DNA from 2 places in the Desulfosporosinus sp. genome. Region 1 is predicted to be linked to the other one. Evidence: riboswitches for the same ligand, from Rfam matches in the RefSeq annotation. Region 1 holds a riboswitch; the other holds the start of a gene.
What was found. Region 1 has a riboswitch for glycine ahead of gcvT (glycine cleavage system aminomethyltransferase GcvT). Riboswitches for the same ligand answer to the same signal wherever they lie in the genome.
Positions count from the first base shown of each region.

Region 1 (10,778 bases):
CAACAGTCTAACCCCCCTGCTCTTTTCCTAATCTTAACACAGGGCATGGAACGGGGCAAATTAAACCTAAGACGATCTAAGCATCAGATGGGGATACTTAAATTGTCATCCTGAAGGTCGTGAAGGATCTTCTCCGAATGCAGCCAGATCCTTCGCTGACGCTCAGGATGACAACTTCACAAAATCCCGCGAATCTACTCAGTCTAAAAAAATGTGGCTAAGTCTGTCCGTGCTCTTTGCTGTAGTGAATCGTATTGAGACGCCCTTCTGGTTCTCTCTGAGTTTCTATTGTTTCAATGAATTGAACTGCGCCGATTACTTCATCCGCATCTTCATAAGTATCATTGGGATCCGAGACATCTCGATTTGTCCCTAAGTCTTGAAGAGTATCAGAGGTTCCATAGCGAGCCACAGCCTGCCAGGCATCTTCGCCATCAAACTCTACCCGATCCGTACCATCATTAAAGGTTCTGGAAAAAGGACGATTTAAGAGTTCGTTTTCCACAGGTTCACGATAGAGCGAGTGCTGCTCTTCTTTCTCTTCCTCGCGGCTGCATTCTGTGCATACTGTCGTATAAGGTAGTAATTCCAATCGTTCATAAGGAATTTCTTGACCGCAATGTTCGCACTTTGCATAGTTTCCTTTTTGATAGCGTTCTAAGGCATCGTCAATTGCTTCAACCCTATGGAGCAGTCGATCATGCTCGGCTACATCACGAGCACGCTGATAGACTTCTGTTCCAATATCTGCAGGGTGATTGTCTGCTAGGGATAACTCGCCAAGAGACTCTCTCATATCTCCGTTAAAAAGTTCTGTTGCCGTTTCCATAACATCTGCTTTTTCTTCATGGAGCCTCTTAATTAATTTTTTATACTTTCCTTGATCTTCCAAAATATCGCCCCCCGATTTATCTCTTTCAGAACTTCTACTAGAGTTCACTCTATGGCTGATTAACATACCTACTTAGCTCTGCAATAAATCCACCGATAACAGGCAGATTCAGCACCACTATCCGCTTTAGCAAGAAATAAGCAAATCCCGCGAGAACCCCTGCCCCAAGGGCTGTACCCAATCCTCTCAAGAGACCGACTAAAAAATTGAACCAAAGCAGGCGACCAGGATTATTTAGATACGCTATGTATTCGGCCAATCTCATTTTCTCTAGAGTCTGGGACAATAAAACAACCTGTTCTCTTAACCCTTTTAACTCCAAAACACTGACGGGATCGACAATTTCCTTACTTGTTGAAGGCATCATGCGTGATTTTTCCTCTTCATCCGAAACGGCCACGTATTTCACCTCACGTAAAAACATCAAACTTAGTGTTCCCATGTCACTTAAATTTACACGGATCATAATTTATTAGACTGCAAAGAAATTGATTTCGCTTATTCTTAAGTTCTAAAAAAGCTTACTTCTAACAAATGTGGGGTACCCACTCGGGTACCCCATTTGAAAAACGAACTAGTATTATAAAGCTTGGCTAAAAAGCTCCTTAGCTTTCTTGCAGGATGTGGGCGAAGCTGCCCGACCCAAAGGACTTATTTTCATTCATCAGTGGTGCCGCAAAGCGGCATAGGGGTCTGATAAGTACAAAAAAGGGGCTTTTTAAGCCCCTTTAAGATAAACATTTACAAAATAGTATTGTTTGATATACTTTTATCTGGCTGATTGCAGGTAGATACGTTGATTGTTTGAATAAACTTCAAGTTCCTGACCATTGACTAAACCAAAGGCATTCCCTTCATCCGTATCAACATGTAGATCCAGGGCATAATCGGGGTTAATTCGAACAAGAACCTGATCTAATACCCCTCCGCGAGGGCCAGGAATGATAGCACTGACATAATCTCCATCCTTTAAGGAATATTTCTTTCCATCTTCTGGGTTCATGTGGAGATGTCGGGCTGCAATTATCACACCCTTATCAAGGTGAACCTGCCCCTTAGGGCCTTGGATTTCAAGACCAGGGGTTCCTTCGATCTTTCCAGAATCTCGAACAGGCGGCCTAACCCCAATCTTAAAGGTATCCGTACTTGAAAGTTCAACCTGTGAATTTTTCCTAGCAGGTCCTAAAACGCGAACACCTGGAATCTTGCCTTTCGGTCCAATAAGTGTAACGGTCTCTTCAGAGGCATACTGGCCAGGTTGACTCAAGTCCTTCATTTTATTCAAACTATACCCTGCTCCAAAAAGTGCTTCAATATGTTCTTGCGATAAATGAATGTGACGGTTAGAAATACCAACGGGAACATTAAACGTTTCCATCGAAGTCAACCTCCCTTAATGCTAGTATGCCACCGTCGAAGATAAAAAACTTGACTCATGCCAAGTTTTATTAAGATGGCAGAAGGTATAAATAATATACTTTCTGCCATTATACTTCATTTTAAACTAGAAAAAAAATTATTATTTCTTCATATTATTTAGAAATAAAGACAATAATTAAAATTGTCTGAACCTTACGATAATACTCTAGTCCCCCGTCAACCACACTATTTCTCCATCCTTAACCACTGGAACAATAGGTAAAATGTTTGGTGTCGAGCAATACACCAAATCTTTTTCGCGGCCCAGAGACATAAGTTTTTTACCATGGTAGGATTCACGGATTTTATCCATAAGATGATCCTCTGAACTATGATACAACATACGTGCGGCTTCGCCCAAATCGTTGAGCTTAACATTTGATCCTAAGGCATCGATTAACATTCCGGCACAAAGGGTATCAGGAAGATCAAAGCGTTCTTCAGTACCTGCACAAAAAACCACAATTCCTTTTAATCGATGACTGTTTTCGAACTCCCTTAATATAGCTAAAATAATACTCTGCATATTTATAAATGAAGCCATCCAGATTACAGGTGCAGCAATAGAATCACGTATCGCCCGGGTACCATTCGTCGTTGTCATTATGACTCTTCTGCCCCCAACTTTTTCAGGCACATATTCAAAGGGTGAATTCCCTAAATCGAACCCTTCGATAATCAATGAATCACGTTCTCCACCTAATAATGATCCCGGAAGAGTTAAACGTTTTTCTAGCGCTTCCTCAGGGGTAAGAACCGGAATAATGGCCTGACAACCATTAGCCAAAGCCGTTACGATTGTGCTTGTCGCTCTCAACACATCAATCACGATGACTAATCTGTCTTCTAAATAAGGCGTTCGTGGAGAACCTGTACTCGGTAATACTTCGATTTGCATGCGATCACCCCCATAACTGTAATTAAATAGTGTTACTTTTTGCACAACCTTTAATATATTCAACTTATTTGCCAGGAATCCTGCAAGTTGTTTAAATTATTGACATAGAATGGTATAAGTTCACGTTAAATCTAATAAATCGAAAAGCCACGAATACCATTATTAGGTACTCGTGGCTTTTTGTTCTAGGATCTCACTAGATGGGGAACATGCCTTTACTTTTCTTTGCGCCAACGTAAGTTCGGCTTACGTACTGCACCAACTTCATCTAAGCGCGTTACCAGCGTAGTGTAGGGTGCATTTTTTACCAGATCTGCATCAGTTTGAGCTTCTTCTGCAATCTTAATCAGAACCTGGGCGAATTCATCGAGGGTTTCGATGCTTTCAGTTTCTGTCGGTTCAATCATCATAGCCTCTTCAACGATAATCGGGAAGTAGATGGTAGGTGGATGATAACCATAATCTAATAGTCGTTTTGCGATATCTAAAGTATGCACCCCTGTGGATTTAAGGTTTTTCGGAGTAATAATAAACTCATGTTTACATATCCGATCAAAGGGTAAGAAATAATGCTCTTTAAGAATACTCATAAGATAGTTGGCGTTTAAGACTGCACTTTCCGATGCTGCCCTCAAACCCTCCCCGCCGAGACTACGAATATAAGCATAGGCCCTGACAACCACCGAGAAGTTCGCATAAAAGGAGCGCACTTTTCCAATGGAAAGCGGCATATCGTGTTGCAAGGTAAATGTCCCGTCCTCACTTCGAACCACTATGGGTTTTGGAAGAAAGGGGATTAAAAAGTCCTTAACTCCGACCGGTCCCGATCCTGGTCCTCCACCACCGTGAGGTGTGGCAAAGGTTTTGTGCAAATTAAGATGAACAACATCGAAACCCATATCTCCTGGTCTGGCAATACCCATTACTGCATTCGTATTCGCTCCATCGTAGTAGAGGAGACCGCCTGCATCATGAACCAGCTTAGTAATCTCTAGAATATCTTCTTCAAAAAGCCCCACAGTGTTAGGGTTTGTCAGCATTAATGCTGCAACTTCATCGTTAAGGACCTTTTTTAAGGCTTCTAGGTCAACCCCACCTCGTTCATTAGAGGGAATCTGAATCGTTTCGTATCCAGCCATTGCTGCTGTTGCAGGGTTGGTTCCATGGGCAGAATCCGGAACAATGACTTTTTTGCGTTTCGTATCTTGACGGTGATCGTGATAGGCTTTAATAATCAGTATCCCAGTCATTTCTCCATGGGCACCGGCAGCTGGTTGAAGAGTAAAGCCATCCATCCCCGATAATTCGCAAAGATCCTCTTGAAGTTCAGCCATAAGCTGTAAGGCTCCTTGAGTCAAGGACTCAGGCTGATAGGGGTGAAGGGCTGTGAACCCGGAAAGCCGGGATAACATTTCATTCACTTTTGGATTATACTTCATCGTACAAGACCCAAGTGGGTAAAAGCCTGTGTCTACGCCATGATTAAAGGTAGAAAGACGAGTAAAGTGACGAACCACATCAACTTCCGAAAGCTCAGGAAGTGACGGCTCCTGCTGGCGGAGCAAATCCTTTGGAATCAGAGTTTCAACGGAAACTTCCGGCACCTCACATTTAGGTAAACTGACAGCGCTTCGGCCATCGGCACTGAGATCAAATATTAGCGGTTCAAGATTTTTCATTGAATTGCCCCCAGTCTGGCCACGAGCCGGTCAATATCTGCTTTAGACTTGGTTTCAGTTACACAGAAGAGAAGATGATGATTGAGTTCTGGGTAAAAACGAGCCAGATCAAGCCCTCCGATAATTTTATCTTCTAGGAGAGCTAAGTTAATTTTAGCTGGCTCAAGCTTAGTCTCAATAACGAACTCATGGAAGAACGGTCCAGAGAAAGCTAAGCTCATTCCAGGGATCTTGGCAATCTCTTGCGCTGCGTAATGAGCATTTTGCAAATTAAGGTTCGCCAATTCTTTTAGTCCTGTTTTTCCAAGGGCACTTAGATGCATTGTGAAGGCCAGAGCGCAGAGGGCCTCATTCGAGCAAATATTTGAAGTAGCTTTTTCTCGACGAATATGCTGCTCCCGGGCCTGAAGGGTCAGAACGTATCCTTTTTTCCCATTCTTGTCAGTCGTTGCCCCTACGATCCTACCTGGCATCCGACGTACATATTTATCTCTACAGGAGAGAAATCCTAAATAAGGTCCTCCGAAATTTAGGGGATTGCCAAAGGGCTGTCCTTCCCCGACCACGATATCTGCACCACATTCACCTGGGGATTTTAGCAATCCTAAAGAAACCGGGTTGACTGACATAACCACTAATGCTCCTTTGGCATGAGCAAGATGCACAATGTCCTGGGCCTTTTCAAGGTTTCCAAAAAAGTTCGGGTTTTGAACGAGTACACCTGCAATATCTTCTTGAAGAGCAGCTTCAAAAGCGCCTTGGTCCATAACCCCATTTTGGAAAGGAATTTCAACAAGTTCTACTCCACGAGGGGGCAGATAGGTTTTTAGCACGTCTCGATATTCCGGATGTATGGTTTGCAAGACAAGCACTTTCTCCCGTCGTGTTGCGTCGCAGGTCATCAGAGCTGCCTCTGCTAAGGCCGAGGCACCATCATACATCGAGGCATTCGTTACATCCATGCCGGTTAATTCACAGACTAACGTTTGATATTCATAAATTGCTTGAAGCGTTCCTTGGCTAATCTCTGGTTGGTAAGGTGTATAGGCCGTATAAAATTCAGAACGCAGCAATAATTGGTCAACGAAACTTGGAATAAAATGCTCATAAGCTCCGGCACCAAGGTACGAGCTGTATCCTTCTACCGTTGTATTAAGATTAGCTAACCCTTTAACGTGTTTGACTAATTCCTGCTCTGACATTCCACCAGCAATCGCTAAAGGACGTTTCAAACGTACTTCCTTTGGAATATCTGCAAAAAGATCCTCAACAGACTCAACCCCGATACGGGCTAAGAGCCGTTGATTTTGGCTGTCCGTATTCGGTATAAAGTTCATTCTAATGATCCTCCTGTGCTAAAAACGTCTCATATTCATCAGCTGTCATCATACCATCCAGCGAGGATAAATCATCTGCTTCGACTTTAACCAGCCAGCCTTCTCCATAGGGATCAGAGTTAAGCAAATCTGGAGAATCCATGACCTGAGTATTGACTTCAACAACGTTTCCACTAACCGAAGCAACGATATCCGAAACTGCTTTTACTGATTCCACGGTGCCGTAAGATTTTCCAGCGGTTACTGTTGCGCCCTCATCTGGAAGCTCAACAAATACAACATCCCCAAGGCTATGCTGCGCATGATCTGTAATTCCAAAGGTTACTACATTTCCCTCAACTCGTGCATACTCATGCTCTTTGCTATACTTTAATTCTACTGGATTCATTAAAATCAGCCTCCTCATTTTTTGGTTATCCTACCCTAGGGTATAAAGGGTCATCCACATTTTTTCGCTAAAAACTATCGACTTGGGGCCTCGATCAAGTGCTTCGCTTGTAAAAGAGGGAAGGAATGATCTTAGCTTTCACTGCTTTTCCGCGAATCATAACGTCTAGGGTCTCACCTTGAATCGCTAACTCAGCTCGAATTAATCCCAGAGCAATATTTTTATTTAACGTGGGAGAGAATGAACCTGAAGTTACAAATCCTATTTCTTGCCCATCTTTTTGTAATGGGTAATGGGATCTGGCAATTCCACGGTCAATCATTTCAAGCCCAACCAACTTACGCGGTATCCCTTGTTCCTTTTGAGTAAGGAGTATATCCCTACCAATAAAATCTTCTTTATCCAACTTAACGAAAATTCCAAGACCTGCTTCAAGCGGAGTTATCTCGGCCCCTAACTCATTCCCGTACAAAGGAAGACGGGCTTCAAAACGCAACGTGTCGCGAGCGCCTAAACCTATCGGTTGTACTCCATCCGGTGCTCCAACTTCCAAGATCTTTTGCCATAGTTTTCGTCCATACTCAGGAGAAAGATAGATTTCGAACCCGTCTTCGCCTGTATATCCCGTTCTGGAAATAAGACAGCTGATCCCCTGAATGTCTCCATGTGTAAAGGTATAATACTTAATTTGTGCAAGATTAACCGTTGTTAAACGCTGTAAAACGATTTCTGCCAGCGGTCCCTGCAGTGCAAGTTGAGCGTATTGATCCGACACATTCTCCACGCTGCAATTAAAGTTTTTAGCTTGCTCTAACATCCAGGCAAAATCTTTATCCGCGTTAGATGCATTGACGACTAGGAAAAAATGTTGTGGGTTATAACGATAGACAAGCAAATCGTCAACAATACCCCCACTTGGATAGCACATGGGTGAATAAAGGATTTTGCCATCCTCAAGCTTACTGGCGTCATTGGTAATCAGCATATGGACAAAAGCCAAAGCCTCTTCTCCACGAACATCAATCTCTCCCATATGGGAGACGTCAAATAGACCCGCTTTGGTACGCACCGTATGATGTTCATCAATAACACCAGCATACTGAACAGGCATTTCCCAACCGCCAAAGTCAATGAGCTTAGCCTTAGCCCCTAAGTGTTCTTCGTAAAGCGGCGTACGTTTTGCTTCAGCAGCCATATTTAAACCTCCTCCAAATAAATCCTTGAAACTTTAAATCCCGATTCCTAAACGTTTATAAAAAAGTTATTAGAAACAATCTTATGTCATATACGTTTATGTTTATCGTTCCACCTAATAGCTCATGTAACCCGTGAGAAATCCTTCCAAAGAAAATCAATAAAGAAAACTTGGCTGGCGCCAAGCCGCAGGCGCAGGCGGCAACCTTAGTTGCACTTATGCTTCAGAAAGTATCAACGAAAGTTATACTTTCTGATTAGTATAAAAAAGGACAGAGAAGGTGCGTATTCGCACCTTCTCTGTCCTTTAACCTGAGAGATTCACTGTCGCCAGCTTCCCCTTTGGTGTTCTCTTTTACAAGAAACTCTCCAGAGTCCCGTCTTCTAGCAGTACATTTGCCTGAGAGCTTCCCCCCTTGAAAGAGCGACTTCAAGGGATTTCTCCTTCGGCGTCTGAAATTAATCAGATCTCTCCTGCTAGTGTCATTCGGTATTAACTATTAACTTATCATAATAATATGCGTTTTCACTCAAATTGTCTACTGTTATTTTTTCTCTGAAATAACAGAACTGCATCGTGGGCAAATTGTGGGATGCTCTTCGTTCTTTCCAACGTCCTCATGAAACATCCAGCATCGTTCGCATTTTTCCCCTTTGGCTGGCTGTACGAGAATCCCCAATCCCTCGTGTCCTTCCGCAGCCTGTACCCCTTCAGGTCGTTCTTCTTGAGGCCCGTGCACAATTAAATTCGAAACAATAAATATTTCAGCAAGGTTTGGAACCTTTGTCAAAAATTCAAACTGGGCAGCTGTTGGATAAAGATCTACCTGAGCAGTTAAAGGATGATTAATTAATTTTTCTTGACGAGCTTTTTCCAGAACTTTGGAAACATCCGACCGCAACTCTAAGATCTGATCCCAATGGTCAGCAATTTTCTCATTCATCCACTCTGAATTTACCTTTGGCATTTCAGCCATTTGGACATTTTCGGTGGTTTTTTCCCCTGGAATATATGGCCAGATTTCTTCTGTCATAAACGACAAGATTGGGGCCAATAAACGAACCATAGCATCAAGGACTTCATAAAGAACTGTCTGTGCAGAGCGACGAAGGAGCGAGGTTTTCCCTTCAACATAAAGTCTATCCTTAACAATATCCAGATAGACGGCACTTAATTCAATGGTGCAGAAATTATGAATTGTATGGTAAGCCCAGTGGAATTCATAAGTCTCATAACCAAGGAGTACGCGTTCCACGACCTTAGAAAGTTTAAGCAAAGCCCACCGATCAATTTCCTGAAGGTCTTGATAAGCAACTTTGTCCTTAGCAGGATCGAAATCATTTAGATTGCTAAGCAAGAAACGCAGGGTATTACGGATTTTCCGATAGGCTTCAGACATTTGCTTCATAATACGGGGGGAAGCCGCCACGTCATTCTTATAATCAACGGAACTAACCCAAAGCCTCAGAATGTCCGCACCTAGTTCTTGAACAACTTTAAGCGGATCAACTCCATTGCCCAGGGATTTTGACATCTTACGTCCTTGTTCATCAACAACGAAACCATGGGTTAATACATTGCGGTAAGGCGCCTGACCAAAAGCAGCCACTGAAGTTGATAAAGAGGAGTTGAACCAACCCCGGTGTTGATCAGACCCTTCTAGGTAGAGATCTGCCGGCCAAGAAAGCTCAGGCCGCTGCTTCAAAACACCCGCATGACTTGTCCCCGAATCGAACCAAACGTCCATGATATCCGTCTCTTTGCGGAATTTTGTACCTCCACAGTCACAAACGGTCCCTTCTGGCAACAGTTCCATGGCAGAATGGGCAAACCAAGCATCTGACCCTTCCTTTCGGAAAAACTCCTGAACCTTTGAAATGGTCTGGTCGTTCACCAACACTTTTCCGCAATCTTCACAGTAGAAGATAGGAATCGGGACCCCCCAGGTCCTTTGTCGGGAGATACACCAATCTCCCCGGTCTGCAATCATGTTATAGATCCGATCTCTTCCCCAAGCAGGAATCCAGCGAACCTTCTCAATTTCTTCTAAGGTTTCTTTTCGGAATCCATCTATAGAGGCAAACCATTGTTCTGTTGCTCTGAAGATGATCGGGCTCTTGCAGCGCCAACAATGAGGATAGCTATGTTCGATGGTTTCTTCAAGTACAAGATCTCCGGTAGTCTGAAGGTCCTCTACGATAACAGGATTCGCTTTTCCCGTTTTAAGTCCGACATAGGCACCGCCTTCTGAGGTGAATTTTCCTTGGTGATCCACCGGACACAAGGCAGGTAAACCATATTTCTTTCCAACTAAAAAGTCGTCTTCTCCATGGGCTGGTGCCGTATGAACACAGCCTGTACCAGCTTCCAAAGTGACATGTTCTCCGCAAATCACAACAGAATCTCTGTCCATGAGAGGATTTCTACAAATAACCCCTTCAAGTTCCTTACCAGAGAGAGTCCTTTCAACGGGCAGTTCTAACTTCCACAAGGAGCGAAGAGACTCTAACATTCCCTCAGCAACCACCCAATGCTCTTGTTCAACAGTAACGACCGCATACTTTAGCTCCGGATGTACGCTAATTGCTAGGTTTGCTGGCAGGGTCCAAGGGGTGGTCGTCCAAATAACGATAAAGGTTTTATCATCGTTAAGAGCACTTAAGCCATCGCGCACCGCAAATTTTACGTAAATTGCTGTGGCAGGCTTGTCTGCATATTCTATTTCAGCCTCAGCCAGAGCCGTCTCGCAAGACGGACACCAATAGACGGGCTTTAACCCTTTATAAATGTACCCTTTCTTAGTCATGTCCCCAAAGACCCCAATTTGAGCAGCCTCGTACTCTTTTTGCAAAGTTAGATAAGGATGATCCCAATCCCCTCGTACTCCGAGACGCTTAAACTCTTCTCGTTGAATCCCGACATATTTCTCCGCATAATCTTTGCATTTCTGCCTGAATTCCAGAGTTGATA
Region 1 covers NZ_JABZFS010000076.1:50,986-61,763, reverse strand. The annotation lists gene lspA (signal peptidase II) at 1-3, opposite strand, end outside; gene HGJ98_RS17050 (TraR/DksA C4-type zinc finger protein) at 218-892, opposite strand; gene HGJ98_RS17045 (DUF5665 domain-containing protein) at 942-1,358, opposite strand; gene pduL (phosphate propanoyltransferase) at 1,662-2,270, opposite strand; gene HGJ98_RS17035 (2-phosphosulfolactate phosphatase) at 2,478-3,209, opposite strand; gene gcvPB (aminomethyl-transferring glycine dehydrogenase subunit GcvPB) at 3,425-4,888, opposite strand; gene gcvPA (aminomethyl-transferring glycine dehydrogenase subunit GcvPA) at 4,885-6,225, opposite strand; gene gcvH (glycine cleavage system protein GcvH) at 6,227-6,613, opposite strand; gene gcvT (glycine cleavage system aminomethyltransferase GcvT) at 6,708-7,808, opposite strand; glycine riboswitch at 8,186-8,294, opposite strand; gene ileS (isoleucine--tRNA ligase) at 8,353-10,778, opposite strand, start outside.

Region 2 (10,778 bases), 170 kb from region 1:
GGCTAGCAATTGTAACAAGTATCTTAGTAAGTTTGAAAGTCTTTACATATTTCTTTCAAGACTTTTTACCTGTTTTTGGTGATGTAATAAGTGTATTATTTAGCGCCTTTTTGCCCTTCGTTATTGCAATTATTATCGCTTTTTTACTAGAACCGCTCCTCGTTGGAGTGATGCGTACCTTAAGAATCCGCCGGCCTTATGCAGCAGTCGTTTCACTATTACTAGCCATCGCGGCAGTAAGTCTTTTCATTTTTATTATTGTTGCCCGTCTGTACACAGAGTTATCTGAACTAGCTATAAGCTTGCCGAACTATGGGTATCTTGTTGATCTTGTATCAAAGCAAGTAGAGACCGCTGAACGATTTGTTGAGGTTAACCCTCAAGTTCAGGATACTTTGTTTAGTGCGACACAAACCCTGGCATCGATGCTTCAAGCTTGGGCCAAATCAGCAAGTTCATTTTTACTTTCGGTTTTAACTGCCCTACCCCGTGTATTTATCGTTATTGTGGTGTCTATTGTTGCTACAATACTCATTAGTTCAAGCTATCCAAATGTTAAACAGTATATTTCTAAGTTGTTTCCTCGTCGCTTCCGTGTCAGTGCTCAAGCGATTAGCGAGGATTTGGGAGCAGCTGTAGTAGGGTTTGTGCGATCTCAAGCTATTTTAGTCTCTGTGACTTCCCTTGCGACTATCGGCGGGTTGTTGCTTATGGGCAATCGTTACGCTGTTACCCTAGGAGTCCTCGCGGGATTACTTGATATTGTCCCGATTGTAGGTACAGGGATGCTGTTCGTACCTTGGGCTATCGGGCTTTTTATTATGGGATCCTTCGGAGAAGGACTAAAACTATTGACTATGTGGATAATAATCATGGTTGTAAGGCAGTTTCTTGAACCCAAAGTTATGTCCAAAGGAATTGGGATTCACCCATTGCCAACCCTAATTTCGATGTATGTGGGGCTTCAGTTGATAGGCGGCTTTGGTCTTATTGTAGGACCTGCTATTGTGATATGTTATGAAGCAGTGCGAAGAGTCAGTATTTTTGGACCTCCTAAAGAGTAACCATTAAAATGACAACTATAACAAGCTTGTAGAGCAGGGAGAGATGATTCGCGTTGAAAACGCTAACTCTATTAGGATCAACAGGATCTATTGGACGACAAACTCTAGATGTCGTTCGTCACGCCGAAGGGAACCTTAGGATACATGCTCTAGCAGCAGATAAAAATGTAAACTTAATGGAAGAGCAAGCTCGTCTATTTATCCCGTCCCTGGTTGTAATGATGGACGAAAAAGCGGCTCTTGAACTACGCGGTCGATTGAGGGATTTGCCGATTAAAGTTGATCAAGGCATGGATGGTATGATCAAAGCTGTCACGGCTCCCCAAGCAGATACAGTCGTTACAGCCCTTTCCGGACGTATTGGCCTAGAGCCTACCCTTGCAGCAATAGAGGCAGGCAAAACAATTGCACTTGCGAATAAAGAAACCTTAGTAGCTGGCGGAGATTTAGTTATGTCATTGGCTAAGAAAAAGAAATGCAAGATCCTGCCAGTCGATAGTGAACACTCAGCAATCTTTCAATGTCTCGAAGAAGACTCAAGAACTATGGAAAAGATTATTCTGACAGCATCAGGAGGACCCTTTTTTGGCTGGACTAAGGAGAAGTTAGCGACAGTCACCTTAGAGAAGGCTCTCTGCCATCCCAACTGGGAAATGGGGGCAAAAATCACCATCGATTCCTCAACAATGATGAATAAGGGTCTCGAGGTAATCGAGGCTCATCATTTGTTTGACATGGACTATGACGGGATAGAGGTTTTGATTCATCCTCAGAGTGTGATCCATTCTATGGTTCAGTATTATGATGGTTCAGTGCTGGCTCAGTTAGGCAGGCCCGATATGAGGCTGCCAATCCAGTATGCCTTAAGTTATCCAACCCGTTGGAAGAATCCATTTGAACGCCTTGACTTGCGCGGAAAAACCTTATCCTTCCATGAACCTGATCTCGAAGCTTTTCCCGCCTTAGCGATGGCTTATCAGGTCGGACGACAAGGGGGGACTTTGCCGGCTGTTATGAATGCTGCAAATGAAGTTGCTGTATCAGCCTTCCTTCAGAAGAAAGTATCTTATCTGGGAATACTAGACATAGTACGAAAGGTTTGTACGGAGCACAATGTTTTAGATAATATGGATTTGGGAAGCATACTCGATGCAGACACTTGGGCTCGTCGTAGGGCGGAAGAACTTATTGGGAAGTTCGATGCGCGAGGTAGGAGGTTCGAGTCTTAAAAGGACAATAAGCTTGAAGTATGAAATCGATTCAGAGATAATATAGTACTCGTAGTCAGTATTTGAATATCCGATAGTTCGAAACCACGATTTCGTTATCTAAAAGACAACGGGAATGGAATATAGTACTTGATATCTCGATATCAGTTAAAGGGTATTCGAGCCTCGAACCACGAACATCGCATATCGATAAAGGGGGGGTAAAAGTGTTAACGACACTCGCCATCGTTTTTGTTTTTGGAAGTATGGTAATGATTCATGAATTCGGACACTATATTGTAGCCAAGTGGATTGGAGTCAAGGTCATTGAGTTCAGTTTTGGTTTCGGTCCGAAAATTGTGGGTTATCAAGGGAAAGAAACACTTTATGCTCTTCGCATTGTTCCCCTAGGTGGGTTCGTTAAACTTCATGGGATGGATGCAGAAATCAACGAAAAAGGTCAGGCGGTTATAGCCTCGAAAAATGATGCGAGAAGTTTTATGAATAAGCCTGTCTGGCAGCGTATGGCTGTTATTGCGGCTGGGCCAATTATGAACTTCGTTTTGGCGATAATCATGTTTGTAAGTGTTTTTGCTTATCTTGGGATTCCATCACAAGGGAGCAGCAATACCGTCGGCTCACTGGTTCAGGGAAAACCAGCAGCTGCTTCAGGGATTCAACTAGGAGATAGAATCATTGCAGTCAACCAAGAAACGACAGAGGATTGGATTCGTTTGACGGAAGTTATTCATTCCAAACCGGAACAAGTGTTAAGCTTAACAATCGAACGAGGAAGCCAACAGCAACGTCAAACTGTGTCTGTTAAGACAGAAAAAGATCCTCAAACTGGGTATGGGATGATCGGGATTGCGCCGGAAGTCACTTATGTACATGCCTCGATTTTTGAGGCGACCCGTGTAGGAATTGAACGATCAGTGGACTTCACAAAGCTAATTATAGTGACATTAACACAAATGGTCACTGGGAAGATTCCGGCAGACGTAGGTGGTCCGGTCATGATTGCTCAGGTCATTGGAGAAGGTGCTAAAGAAGGATTTTCAAACTTATTGGGTTTAACAGGCGTCTTAAGCATCCAACTGGGTCTTATTAACTTATTCCCCATACCTGCCTTAGACGGAAGCAGGTTAGTCTTCCTTTTGATTGAAGGCTTAAGAGGAAAACCACTGAACCCGGAAAAGGAAAACATGATTCACTTAGTTGGCTTTGTTTTGCTTATGGGTTTAATGCTCGCCGTAACTTACAAAGATGTCTTGCGCTTGTTTGTTAAAGCCGGGTAGTAACAGGGGGATAAAGTTATGATACAGAGAAAGAGGACCCAACCAGTACAGGTTGGGTCGGTGACAGTGGGTGGCGGAACCCCTATTGTTATTCAATCAATGACCAATACGGATACCCGTGATATTAAAAGCACGTTAGCTCAGATTCATAACTTAGCTGAAGCCGGGTGTGAAATTGTGCGCCTTGCTGTTTTGGACGGAGAGGCAGCGAAAGCTCTAAAAGAAATATCTGCACTAAGTCCCTTACCGGTCATTGCTGATATTCACTTTGATTACCGTTTGGCCTTACAGGCGGTTGAACAAGGGATCCATGGATTAAGATTAAATCCAGGGAATATTGGGGCGCGTTGGAAAGTTCAGGAGGTCGTGCGTGCTGTTAGGGAACGACAGATTCCGATTCGTATCGGAGTGAACGCAGGGTCGCTGGAAAAAGAACTTCTTGAAAAGTACGGAGGCCCCACGGCAGCTGGTATGGTTGAAAGTGCTTTAGGACATATCCGTTTACTTGAAGAGGAAGGTTATGATAAACTTAAAGTTTCCCTTAAAGCCTCTTCTGTTCCCCTGATGCTTGAAGCCTATCGCAAGATCCATGAAGTTATCGATTATCCCTTACATCTTGGGGTAACCGAAGCAGGAACAATTCGCTCAGGTGTAGTAAAATCAGCCATAGGAATTGGGACCCTGCTTGCAGAAGGAATTGGGGATACGATTCGAGTATCACTCACTGGAGACCCTGTACGGGAAATTCCAGTGGCTTTAGAGATCCTACATGTCCTCGGCTTGCGACAACGCAGTGTGGAATTAATCAGCTGTCCCACTTGTGGCCGAACACAGGTTGACTTAGCAGACCTAGCTGAAAAAGTTGAGGAAAGGTTATCACAACTTCCGCCACTGGACAAGCCCTTAAAAGTTGCAGTTATGGGTTGCGTAGTTAATGGACCTGGAGAGGCCCGTGAAGCTGATTACGGGATCGCCGGCGGTAAAGGTATGGGGCTTTTATTTCGCAAAGGAGAGATTGTAGCCCGTCTTCCGGAAGAAGAATTGTTAGCGGCCTTGCTCCAAGAAATTGAGGAGTATGTCCGGGGACATCAGAAACTTTAGTTTAAATCCATTGGGATAGGAAGCAAAATGAATGATAAAATAATGAAAGGAATGGACATCATGCGCGTCAGCCAACTATTAAATCCTACACTCCGTGAGGTTCCGGCAGAAGCTGAAATCATCAGCCATAAACTGATGCTTCGGGCAGGATTAATTCGCAAATCTGCATCTGGTCTATATACCTATTTGCCACTGGGGTTGAGAGTCTTAAGAAAGATCGAGTCCATTGTTCGTGAAGAGATGGATGCTAAAGGCGGACAAGAAGTTCTGATGCCAATTATGCAGCCAGCAGAATTATGGAAAGAGAGTGGTCGCTGGGATGTATACGGCGCAGAGTTATTTCGCCTAAAAGATCGCCATAATCGAGAGTTCTGCCTCGGTCCTACCCATGAAGAAATCATCACTGACCTTGTTCGGGGTGAGATACGATCTTATAAACAGCTGCCCGTACTTCTTTATCAAATTCAAAACAAATATCGGGACGAGCGACGTCCACGCTTTGGATTAATGCGGGGACGGGAATTCGTTATGAAAGATCTGTATTCCTTTGATCGTGATGAGGCAGGCCTTCACGAGAATTATGTAAAAATGTACGATGCCTACTGTCGAATTTTTTCTCGCTGTGGTTTAACCTATCGTCCTGTCGAGGCGGATCCGGGTGCCATTGGAGGTACGGGTGGATCACATGAGTTTATGGTGCTGGCGGATTCTGGGGAAAATTCGGTAGTTTATTGCTCAGGTTGCGATTATGCTGCAAATATGGAAAAATCCGAGTGTCGTCCCCAAGCAACCGAAGACACAGCTCCTGAAGGACAGCGAGCCTTAGTGCCGACTCCAGGAGTTAAGAGCATTGACGACCTCAGTAAGTTTTTGGCTGTACCAAAAAGCTCCCTAGTTAAGTCATTGCTATATCAAGGAGATGAAAAGACCTTTTTAGTCTTGATACGTGGTGACCGTACCTTGAATGAGATAAAATTGAACAATGCTTTAGGTGGATTTATATCTCTCCAACTCGCTGCTCCCGAGTTAGTCGAAAACATTCTTGGATGTGGACCAGGGTCTGTGGGACCAGTAGGGGTGCCTGAGGGGCTTATGGTTATCGCTGATGCAGAGGTTCCTCTTATGAAAAGGGCTGTATGCGGAGCAAACAAGGCGGAGCATCACTATGTTGATGCTATTCCTGGTCAAGATTTCAGAATTGATCAGGTCCACGATTTAAGGATGGTTGAACCCGGTGAAGAATGTCTAAAATGTGGGGCCCCCCTTAAAGAAGCAAGAGGAATTGAAGTAGGTCAAGTTTTCAAACTTGGAACAAAATACAGTAAAGCACTGGGAGCGAACTATCTAGATGAAAACGGAGTCGAGAAGAGTTGTGTAATGGGTTGTTATGGTGTTGGGGTAAGCAGAACCATTGCCGCTGCCATCGAACAGAACCATGATGACAATGGAATTATCTGGCCTATGCCGATTGCTCCATACCACTGTATCATCGTAACTGCAAGCACAAAAGATGCCTTAGTCGTAGAGACCGCTGATAAACTCTATCAGGAGCTAAAGAACCTCGGAGTGGAAGTGGTTCTTGACGATCGAGATGAACGTGCGGGTGTAAAATTCAAGGATGCAGATCTGGTTGGATATCCTCTAAGAGTGACCTTAGGAAGTAAAACCTTAGCCAATGGTCAAGTTGAACTAAGAGAGCGTAAAACCGGTGAAACACACCTGGTGCAGGTTGCAGACCTGGCTCAACAGGTAAAGGAAATCATTGATAAAGCGTTACTTTGTTAGTATTAAGGACGTCGACATCTCGGTTTCAAGAGAGTAGAGAAGTAGTGGAGGTCTTTTCCAACCAAGAGGAAATGACCTCCACGTTATTAATTCAAAAATTTTTCTTGAATAATGCATTACAAAAAACTATAATGTTAATTAAATTATTCTTAACTAAATACAGCTGGATGAAATTTACGGGAGAGTGGCTATGGCCTGCCGAAGAGGTTGTACTTTCAGGCGCTTGAATTCAAGTAGGACCGTAAATGGACAGGACTCTGGAGAGACCCAAATGAATGGGCGCCGAAGGGGCAACGCAACGATGCATTGCTAATCTCTCAGGCAAAAGGACAGAGTATTATAGGTTTAATAAAAGGGCACTTTTTAGAGTGATCTTTTTTAGGCTTATATTACCAATGCAATCCAGAGTCAAATCGCTAAGATTTGGCTCTTTTTTATATAAAAGATGTAGTACTAATAAACTACACACAGAGGGATTAGAGAAGGAAAGTTAAGGAGGAGGAAAAAGACATGCAAGCATTTCACGATCTTATTATCTGGTTAAACGACTATCTCTGGGGACCCCCGATGCTGATATTACTTTTTGGAACGCACTTATTTCTAACCTTTCGGACTCGTTTCATCCAAAGGTACATTTTCAAAGCCATTAAACTATCTCTAACTAAGGATGAATCTGCTGAGGGAGATGTAAGTCAATTTGGTGCCCTCACGACGGCATTAGCAGCTACGATAGGTACTGGTAACATCGTCGGTGTCTCTACTGCAGTAGCCCTGGGGGGGCCTGGTGCTGTGCTTTGGTGCTGGCTAACGGGGGTATTCGGGATCTCCACCAAGTACTCCGAGGCGCTATTATCTGTTAAATATCGGGTTAAGACCTCCGATGGAACAATGCTTGGCGGCCCTATGTATGCACTTGAGAACGGTCTTGGCCAAAAGTGGCTAGCGGTCTTATTCTGTATTTTTACGGCCATTGCCGCGTTTGGGATTGGCAATACGGTCCAAGCTAATTCAATTTCAGGGATGATTAATGAGACGTTTCATATCTCTCCTTATATTACTGGTGGTTTTATGGCTTTACTTACCGGTATTGTCATTCTCGGTGGTGTAAAGTCCATTGCTCGCGTGTGTGAGAAACTTGTACCTTTTATGGCGTTCTTTTATGTGCTTGGTTGCATTGTTATTTTAGTTCTTAATTCTTCCTATGTACTGCCTGCCATCAGCTTAATCTTTAAATCTGCCTTCACCCCTCAAGCTGCCGGCGGTGGTTTCATCGGAGCTTCTATTATGATGGCTGCTCGCTATGGTATAGCCCGCGGTTTGTTCTCTAATGAGTCAGGCTTAGGATCTGCTCCTATCGTGGCAGCAGCGGCCCAAACAAGAAACCCTGTTCGCCAAGCGTTAGTCTCTGCCAGCGGAACCTTCTGGGATACTGTTGTGGTTTGCGCAATGACAGGTATTGTCGTAGTAAGCAGCATAATGAGCAACCCGGCAGCAGCTGAAGGACTAAAAGGAGCTGCTCTGACTAACATGGCCTTTGCTCAGATTCCTGTCGTTGGTCCAATTGTTCTTACTGTTGGACTGTTAACCTTTGTATTTTCGACGATCCTTGGATGGTCCTATTATGGTGAAAGAGCAATTGAATACTTATTTGGAAAAGTAGCCATAGTCCCCTACCGCGTTCTGTGGGTAATCGCTGTATTCTTCGGCTCTATAATGACCCTTCAACTCGTTTGGGATATGGCAGATGCCATGAATGCAATGATGGCCATACCGAACCTTATCGCTCTGCTCCTCTTAAGCGGGGTCATAGTATCAGAAACGAAAAAGTATCTTTGGGAAGATAATTTGGATGAGGTCTCAACAGATCCCATTCCATTAGTAAAGAAGTAAAGAAAAAGAAAAGCAAGAGTATAGTTCCTACAAACAGCAATTGCTTGAATAGCAAACGCATATCCATAAAAAAGCATCGGCTAAAGACTGCCGATGCTTTTTAGCATACATATCAGTTGAAAAATTAGCAGGTTAAGTCAATCAATGACTTAACCTGCTTAGGAATGCTTTGGTCCTTTTTTCCCGAGGGTTACTAAAAATCTGAATAGGAGAACCTTCTTCGACAATTCGACCTTGGTCTAAGAAGAGTACCCTGTCTGCAACTTCCCTAGCAAAACTCATTTCATGGGTCACTACTACCATGGTCATACCATCTTCAGCCAACTGTTTCATTACAGTGAGAACTTCCCCGACCAGCTCAGGATCAAGAGCTGATGTAGGCTCATCAAAGAGCATTATTTTTGGATGCATTGCTAAGGCCCTTGCTATTGCCACTCTCTGACCCTGTCCTCCAGATAGAGTTCCCGGGTAGCAGTTTTGTTTATCGTAGAGGCCAACCTTTGAGAGCAGCTCACGGGCTATTTCCATGGCATCCTTCTTATCCTGTTTAAGAACATGAACGGGAGCCTCAATAATATTCTCCAAAACTGTCAGGTGAGGGAAGAGATTGAACTGTTGGAACACCATTCCCACCTGACGACGAATCTGCTTGAGACTGCTTGATTTCCTTTCAAGTGGTACATTATCTATCAGGATTTCTCCTGCTGTCAGCGTCTCTAATCCATTCAAACAGCGCAGGAACGTACTTTTTCCGGAACCACTAGCCCCAATAAGCACGACAACTTCGCCTGCAGACACTGTGGCATTGATACCATCAATAACTCGTGTTTTGCCAAAGTCTTTAATTAGTCCATGGACACCGATCATTGACTTTTTCGGAATGTAATCTAATTCTAATTGCATGATTAACACCCCCTTGTCCTATTTTCTTTAGATAGTCGCCATTCAAGACTGCGTAAAAGAGCGGATATGACAGTGGTCATTAGCAAATAGAGCGCTGCTGCAGTAGTGTAGAATTCCAGAGAACCAAAGGTCACACTGGCAAAGCGTTGGGAGGTTTGAAGGAGTTCCGACATTGTGATAACGGAACAAAGAGAAGAATCCTTTAGAGTAATAATAAACTGATTGCCTAAGGATGGAATTGATATCCGCAAAGCTTGTGGAAATATAATTCGACGCATGGTCAAGAATTTCCCCATGCCAAGAGATAACGATGCTTCGGTTTGCCCTTTTGGGACTGCTTCAATCCCCCCCCTAAAAACCTCGGCCAGATACGCTCCGCTGTTTATTCCCAGTCCCAGTACTGAAGAAGTAAAGGCGTCCAAGGTGATACCAAGTTGCGGTAAACCAAAATAGATGAGAAATAGCTGTACAAGCAAAGGGGTTCCCCGAATCAGCCAAATGTAAAAATGCGCAATATACCTTAGAGGAGTATGAGATATCTTTAGGAGAGCCGCTAGCAGACCCATTAAAATACCAAAAGCAATTCCCAGTACTGCAAGTTCTATGGTCAAACCTGCCCCCTGTAACAAAAAAGGCAGATATTTAAGGATAATACTAAAGTCAAGATTCAAAGCAAGTTACCTCCAGTCTGATCAGAGCAGTACCCCTTTGCAACTTACTTACGGCTTAACGGATATCCGCGCTGAAATATTTTTCACTAATTTTCTTATAGGATCCGTCATCCATCATTTCAGCCAAAGCACTGTTCACAGCTTCTAACAATTCAGGACTATCTTTGCGAATCGCGATCCCCATCTTTTCTGTATATAGTAAATCACCTACCAGTTTAAAGGGGTAATCGTTTTGTTTGATAGCATTTAGACCGACAATTTTATCAGTAATAACGGCATCCAACCTTGCGTTGGCCATATCATTAAAAGCATCGGGGTCACCTTTATAGGTCTTCACAGTTGCCCCCAAATCTCTTGCTTTTGTTTCAAATGTTGTACCTAGAACTACCCCAACGGTTTTACCTTTAAGATCTGCTCCTCCGCTGATACTTGAGTCAGAAGGCACAATAACTTGGGCTCCCGAACGGTAATAGGGGGTGCTGAAGTTGACCTTTTCCAAGCGTTCTTCTGTAATCGCCATGCTTCCTAAGATCATATCAAATTTGCCGGTAGTTAACCCTGCAATCAGCCCATCCCATTCAGTTGCAATGGGTGCTGGGTTCACGTTTATTCGTTTGGCAATTTCATGGCCTATTTCTACGTCAAATCCAGTAAGTTCATTCTGCTCGTTAAAAAAGTTGAAGGGTGGGTATTGCCCGCTCATGGCATAGCTTAATTTTCCATCGGATTTAATCCTATCTAAGGTTGTTGATGGTTCAGAATCACTCTTTGATGCACCACAGCCAGTTGCTATCAATAAGATTAGAGTAACAAGGATAAGCACATTAAACTTTTTCATTGTTTCTTTCTACCTCCTCT
Region 2 covers NZ_JABZFS010000076.1:225,982-236,759, forward strand. The annotation lists gene ytvI (sporulation integral membrane protein YtvI) at 1-1,064, shown strand, start outside; gene HGJ98_RS17875 (1-deoxy-D-xylulose-5-phosphate reductoisomerase) at 1,118-2,293, shown strand; gene rseP (RIP metalloprotease RseP) at 2,500-3,570, shown strand; gene ispG (flavodoxin-dependent (E)-4-hydroxy-3-methylbut-2-enyl-diphosphate synthase) at 3,592-4,671, shown strand; gene HGJ98_RS17890 (proline--tRNA ligase) at 4,732-6,456, shown strand; glycine riboswitch at 6,704-6,799, shown strand; gene HGJ98_RS17895 (sodium:alanine symporter family protein) at 6,967-8,346, shown strand; gene HGJ98_RS17900 (amino acid ABC transporter ATP-binding protein) at 8,488-9,213, opposite strand; gene HGJ98_RS17905 (amino acid ABC transporter permease) at 9,252-9,920, opposite strand; gene HGJ98_RS17910 (ABC transporter substrate-binding protein) at 9,976-10,758, opposite strand.
Region 2: it holds a riboswitch for glycine, as region 1 does, so the genes downstream of both, HGJ98_RS17895 (sodium:alanine symporter family protein) here and gcvT (glycine cleavage system aminomethyltransferase GcvT) in region 1, are expected to answer to the same signal.